DNA from 2 places in the Iodobacter arcticus genome. Region 1 is predicted to be linked to the other one. Evidence: predicted binding sites of a transcription regulator. Region 1 holds the regulator's gene; the other holds the start of a gene.
The links. Region 1 encodes FNR, which switches genes on or off when oxygen is low (the NO sensors DNR and NnrR bind a similar motif). Its sites were predicted from a motif close to TTGATNNNNATCAA; they were not measured.
Positions count from the first base shown of each region.

Region 2: a site for FNR is predicted at 1,890-1,903, ahead of ACFQNF_RS03200 (ribonucleoside triphosphate reductase). Genes of this name have one in related genera too.

Region 1 is NZ_JBHTBQ010000044.1:190,752-194,172, forward strand. It holds gene hemN (oxygen-independent coproporphyrinogen III oxidase) at 1-1,260, opposite strand, end outside; gene fnr (fumarate/nitrate reduction transcriptional regulator Fnr) at 1,395-2,144, shown strand; gene ACFQNF_RS18415 (hypothetical protein) at 2,151-2,870, shown strand; gene ACFQNF_RS18420 (efflux transporter outer membrane subunit) at 2,939-3,421, opposite strand, start outside.
Region 2 is NZ_JBHTBQ010000006.1:81,237-84,657, forward strand. It holds gene ACFQNF_RS03185 (histidine phosphatase family protein) at 1-275, shown strand, start outside; gene cobS (adenosylcobinamide-GDP ribazoletransferase) at 445-1,173, shown strand; gene ACFQNF_RS03195 (hypothetical protein) at 1,390-1,653, shown strand; gene ACFQNF_RS03200 (ribonucleoside triphosphate reductase) at 1,992-3,421, shown strand, end outside.

The sequences.
Region 1 (3,421 bases):
AAGCGGCATAAGCAAAGCAAGCTCTTCAGAGAAATAGCTTTTAAAATCAATCAAATAAGCCAATTCTACAGGCTGAAAACTCAATTCAAACTGGCACATTAAAGATTGAATCACCGAGCCACGCAAAAAATCATCGTGTGTGATCATCAAGCCACGCTCTATCGGCAAACGATCTTTATCTAAGGCCAGATAATAAGCATCTAAATCTTTTACATTCTGGGCAAAACAATTGGCCACTTTGCCGATTGCTGACACACCAAAAGCCATCAGATCGCAATCGGCATGCGTTGAATAACCCTGGAAATTCCGATGCAACTGCCCTCTTCTTTGAGCAATTGCCAGCGGATCATCAGGTAAAGCAAAATGATCCATGCCGATATAGATATAACCCGCGGCAAGAAGCTGATTCACACTGCTTTGCAAGATGTCGAGTTTACCCTCTGTTGAGGGTAGCTGCCCAGCATCAATGCGTCTTTGCGGCATAAAACGCTCGGGCAAATGGGCATAGCTATACAGGGCCAGCCGATCTGGGCGCAAAGTGAGGACACGCTCAATCGTCTGGTACATCCGGGCCTGAGTTTGATGCGGCAAGCCGTAAATCAGATCAATACTCACGGACTTAAAGCCATTGGCACGTGCGGCATCAATCACCGCTCTGGTTTCTTCCTCGGTTTGAATCCGGTTCACCGCTTTTTGCACCTGCGGATCAAAATCCTGCACGCCCACGCTCATGCGGTTAAAGCCAATTTGCCCTAACAATGCCACAGTCGCCGCACTGACTTTGCGAGGATCGATTTCAATTGAAAACTCGCCATCAGGCTTTAAATCGAAATAATGACGAATACCGTCCATTAATCGCGTTAATTGTGCATCGCTCAGAAAAGTGGGTGTGCCGCCGCCAAAATGCAACTGAGAAATCTTGCCACGCTTAGTTAATAATGCGGCCTGTATTTTTACTTCTTTAAGTAGATAATCGAGGTATTGATCCGCTTTACCCTGATCTTTTGTAATGACTTTATTACAGGCGCAGTAATAACAAATGGTATTGCAAAAGGGCAAGTGAAAATACAATGACAGCGGTTTTATTCCAATACCGGGCTGTTGCTGGCGCACACTTTGCTCATAGCGATCTGCATCCATTACAGCAAATCGATCCGCAGTGGGGTAGGATGTATACCTTGGCCCTTTCCCGCTGTGTTGGCTTATCAAGTTTCGATCAAAATCAAGTGGCTGTAAGACCGTAACATTATTTTGAAGCATGCTGTTTTATCCTTATTTATCATATGAGTGCAGCTTGCCTAGATTCATTTTTTATAACCTTGATCGATATCAATATCTGCACCGGAAATAACTTGCAGTGATGGATATCTTAAAACACTGAATTGAAACGCCCAATGACACCGACATCTCATATTCCAGTACGTGACCTTAGCCTCAAGCACCTGCGCCAAAGCTGCATTAATTGCAGTTTGCGTGAGCTTTGCTTGCCGATTGGTCTTTCCGCTGATGAAATGCGCGAGCTTGATCACTTAATTACCCAAGCCAAGCCGATTAAGCGCGGTGAAGCGCTCTACCGTGCAGGAGAGCCATTTCGCTCCCTGTTTGCGATTCGCTTAGGTTTTTTTAAAGCCAGCGTAATTTCTGAAGATGGTCGCGAGCAAGTCACCGGCTTTCATATGACCGGTGAGCTCATGGGCATGGATGCGGTTAGCTCTGATCTGCATACCTGTGATGCCATTGCCTTAGAAGACAGCGAAGTCTGCGAGCTGCCTTTTACTGATATGGAAGAACTCAGCCGCCGCATCCCGATCTTGCAACATCATCTTTATAAAATGATGAGCCGCGAAATTGTGCGCGATCATGGCGTGATGCTTTTATTGGGAAATATGAAAGCAGAAGAACGTATTGCGGCTTTCTTGCTAAATTTATCTCAACGCTTTGCCATTCGGGGATATTCTGCCAGCAGCTTTCATTTACGCATGACGCGTGAAGAAATCGGCAGCTATTTAGGCCTTAAGCTTGAAACCGTGAGCCGCTCATTATCAAAATTCCAAGAGAACGGCTTAATTAAAGTGCAAAACCGCTTGATTGAAATTCTCAATCCTGAGGCACTCAAACAATTGATTAACAACTGCCAACAATAAGCCACTATGACTCTATTCAATGGCCCTGTTTTATTTCTTGCCCCAGCGGCCATTCTAGAGTCATTGCAATCTCGGCTTAAACCCTTGCAAATGGCACAGCTCATGCTGCTGCCGCTTGATATGCAATCGCAAATCCCCTCTTTACCCCACAATGGCCTGCTTATTTCTGCAGGCCATGCTGATTTAGCAGGCTATTTGCAAAGCGCTCAATGGGCGCAGGCACAAGGCTGGCATCATATTGATCTGGCCCTGATTGGCGAGCCTCAGTGCGCCGCACAATTAGGCTGGATGATGGCCGCCAGCGGCGACGACACAGCCCTACAGCTTGCCGCCCCTCTGCTCGATGCCTTAGCCCCGGCAGGTCGCAACAGCTGGCTGCATGCCGGCGGCAAAGGCGCAGCCAGCTTTTTGGCGCTGCTACAGCACATCATGATGCAGCCCCTTATTGAAAGCTGGAAAGTCATCTTTCCAAATGGCAAGCCATCACCCAAAGCTGATTTAAGTAAGCTAGCCGAGCTGCAAACCGCACAATGGCAAGCCATCGCCCCGCTTTGCCAGCAATATTTAGCTTTGGCAGAAAATAGATCTTTTCAAGCACTGCACACACAGCTCAGCGCCTTCAGTTTGCCAGAGCATCAAGAGCCAGCAGCTGCGCTAGCGCAATTTTTAATGCAGTTTTTTCGCCGTGCAAACACGCCCGCATCTCATCATCAGCCAAACAGTTGATCTATCAAACAATAAAAAACAGCCCCAACTGGGGCTGTTCGCTTATAAAACCAATCAACTAGCGCGTATTACTTCCCGCCCAAAGCCTTAAACGCTTGTGCCGATGCAGCTAAACGAGCACGACGCGTTTCGATCAGGCCCTGGCTGGCCGCGTAAAACTCACGCTGCGCATCCAGCACATCCAAATAGCCCGACAAGCCTGATGCATAGCGTGCTTCTGCAAGTTTCAGGCGCTGCTCCTGCCGATCAGCAAGGCGTTGCTGGGCTGTTAGCTGCTTACTCAACCATACCTGATCAGATAACACATCGGCGGCGTCTTTAAACGCCAGCTGAATGGTTTTTTCGTATTCAGCCACGGCAATCACTTTCCGGGCTTCCGCAATATCAGCGCCAGCACGCAAGCGTCCACCATCAAACAGCGGCAGGCTGATTTGCGGTAAAAAACTCCATGCACGGTTGCCGCCAGAGAATAAATCCTCCAGCTCATTACTCATCACACCGCCGCTGCCCATTAAAGTGACTTTAGGAAAGAAGGCCGCGCGAGCCGCACC
Region 2 (3,421 bases), on a different contig from region 1:
CAAATACAGCTGTTGGCATTGAAAGCTGGGCGGGTTTTTCTGCACGGGTGAATGTCGCTTTCCGCTTATGGTTGCAAGCTGGCCAGGGGAAACATCGGGTATTGATTACCCACGGCGGCGTGGCTAAAGCGCTATTGCTAGAGTGGCTGGGTCTACCTGCCGCAAGGCACAATCAATTTTGGCTGGCGCACGCGGGGATGATTACCCTTTATTGGGATGATGAATATCCGCCTATTTTGCAGGGGATTGATAATGAAGTTTTGTTGGGTGTGTGAGCTATTGGGATAGGTGTGCGAACAAAACCCAAATCTTGAACCACGGAAAACACGGAATTTCACGGAGAAAACCAAGAGAAATGATCCGTTTTTTCGTGTCTTATGTGTTTTTTGTGGGTATCTGCTTTGTTTTTAGCGCACCTGAATCATTACGAAATAGGAATAAAGAATGAAATTTGATTGGCGCGAGCCTGTGCTGGCGGTGCAGTTTTTAACTCGGCTGCCAACGCCGCAGATTCGTCAGTTTGAGCCGACTTTACTCGCCGCTGCCGCGTCGTGGTTTCCTGTGGTTGGGCTATTGATTGGTGCGTTTTTAAGCGCGGTGGTGTTTCTTGCTACCAAAGTAGATCCTTGGCTGGCGGCTTTGGCGGGTTTTTTGCTTTGGACATGGATTACCGGTGGCTTGCATTTAGATGGTCTTGCCGATATGTCGGATGGCTTAGGCGCTGCGCATCGTGACCCAGAACGATTTTTGGCTGTGCTGAAAGACCCGCATCTGGGCAGCTTTGGCGTGTTGGCGCTGATTTGCCAATCTGCCGCTAAGCTGGTGCTCTTAATGCTGCTGGCTAGGCAGCAAGAATGGCTAGCGCTTTTGCTGATCCCTTCATGGGCGCGCTTTGGTGTTTTGTATTGGAGCCGCCTACCGGCCTTAGCGCCCGGCATGGCAGAGCAATTTGCTTGGCAAAAAACCAGCTACTCGTTGTATATTCTTTTGGCCACACTTTTGCTGGCATCCTATTTTATAGCTCCCGCATTAATGACGGCTCCGCTACTGATTTTGGCTTATGCCAAATGGCTGATGCATAAATTGGGTGGAATGACCGGGGATTGCTTGGGTGCAGGAATAGAAATAACCGAAACAGGGTTGTTATTTTGTATGCTTGCTCTCGCTCTGTAGGGCGGGTGCAACCCGCGAGCAATATTGAATAAATACGCGGGTTTCACCCGCCCTACGGTAATTAAATGCTTGCAACCGTGCCCACACGGATGGCTATGTACAAAACCCAAATATTGACCCACTTTGGTCTCAGAGAGTACGGAGTTACATGGAGAAAACCATTTATTTCGTGGGTAATATCCACCCTATTGATTGTTTGTGTTTATGGAACGGTTTATGAAAATTATCCGCAATATTGAAGTTTGGGAAAAAGGCATGGATGGCGGTTTTATCGGGCATTTAGCCATAGCCGAAACCATCAGCGTTGAGTTTCTATTTAGCTTATTTCGTCATGAGCAAGATCAGCCTGATCCTGAAATGAAGCTCTCTTATATGCTAGACGCCGCCCGTATTGCCCTATTGCAACCCTATGTGGGCGAGCTGATGGATTTGGCGAAAAACGATTATATTTTGACCGCGCACGGCCAGCCTGATTACTAACCGATGTGACGCAATAGAAACCCAAATCTTGAACCACGGAGGCCACAGAGAACACGGAGTTTCACGGAGAAATGCGAAAGATTTGATGGTTTTCTCTGTGGCTCTCTGTGGCCTCGTTTTCCTCTGTGGTTCAAGGTTTAGCTCTCTATCAAGACCCGCTGAATAATTTTGTAGCTTAGTAAATTCCTATCCAGAGCGGGTATTCTGCTCGCTCTGCAAATCTATTCTGAAAGTATTTGATTAACGTCAAATACCCTATATCTAGTTGAGCATGCTTATATAAAACACCATATATTGTGGTCTGTGAAAATATTCTACCTTGATCCAGGTGGGGAAAAATGACCATATACCCGCAATATGTGCTGAAACGCGATGGCCGCATCGTGCCTTTTGATATCGATAAAATTCGCCTTGCTCTGCTGAATGCTAGCCGCGTAACGGGTGAGTTTGATGAGGCAGAAGCAATCCGCTTAAGCACGCTGATCAGTAGCCGCTTGCAGGGTGATCTCACCCCCACCATCGAGCAGATTCAGGATCAGGCTGAAGAAGCGCTGCTGCAATATCATTATTTAAAAACCGCCCGCGCCTATATTGTTTACCGCAGCCAGCATGCGCGTTTGCGCTCGGATGTGCGCACGGTGGTGGATGTTGAATCGTCGATTAATGAATATCTGGATCAATCAGATTGGCGGGTGAATGCCAATGCTAATCAGGGCTGGAGCTTAGGCGGGCTGATTTTAAATACCAGCGGCAAAATGATTGCCAATTACTGGCTAAGCCATGTTTATCCGTTAGAAATTGGCGAGGCGCATCGCTCAGGTGCCATGCATATTCATGATTTAGATATGCTGTCTGGCTATTGCGCGGGTTGGTCTTTACGCCGCCTATTGCAAGAAGGCTTTAATGGCGTGCCGGGCAAGGTCGAAGCCAAACCGCCTAAGCATTTCTCAGCCGCCATTGGCCAGATTGTTAACTTTTTAGGTACTTTGCAAAATGAATGGGCGGGCGCTCAGGCATTTAGCTCATTTGATACCTATATGGCAGCGTTTATTCGTGCGGATAATCTGCAATACAGGCAGGTAAAGCAATATATTCAAGAGCTGATTTACAATCTGAATGTGCCTAGTCGCTGGGGTACGCAAACGCCGTTTACTAATCTGACTTTCGATTGGATTTGCCCAGAAGACTTGCGTGAACAAATTCCCTATGTGGGTGGCAAGGAAATGCCATTTAGCTACGGTGATCTGCAAACCGAAATGAACATGATTAATCGCGCTTATATCGAAGTGATGATGGAAGGCGATGCGCTGGGCCGTGTATTTACTTTCCCGATTCCTACTTACAACATCACCAAAGATTTTGCTTGGGATCACCCCAATACCGATCTTTTGTTTGAAATGACCGCTAAGTATGGTCTGCCCTATTTCCAGAATTTCTTAAATTCAGATCTAGAGCCGCATATGGTGCGCTCGATGTGCTGCCGCTTGCAGCTTGATCTGCGCGAGCTATTAAAGCGCGGTAATGGCTTATTTGGCTCGGCTGAGCAAACCGGCTCGCTGGGCGTGGTCACTATTAACTGTGCGCGGATTGGTTACGAATTCAAAGGCAATGAAGCAGGTCTCTTAGCGCGTGTCGATCAACTGATGGATTTGGCTAAGCAATCTTTAGAGATTAAACGCAAATTGATTGGCCGCTTAATTGATGGTGGTCTTTACCCTTATACCAAGCGCTATCTGGGCACGCTGCGTAATCACTTCAGCACACTTGG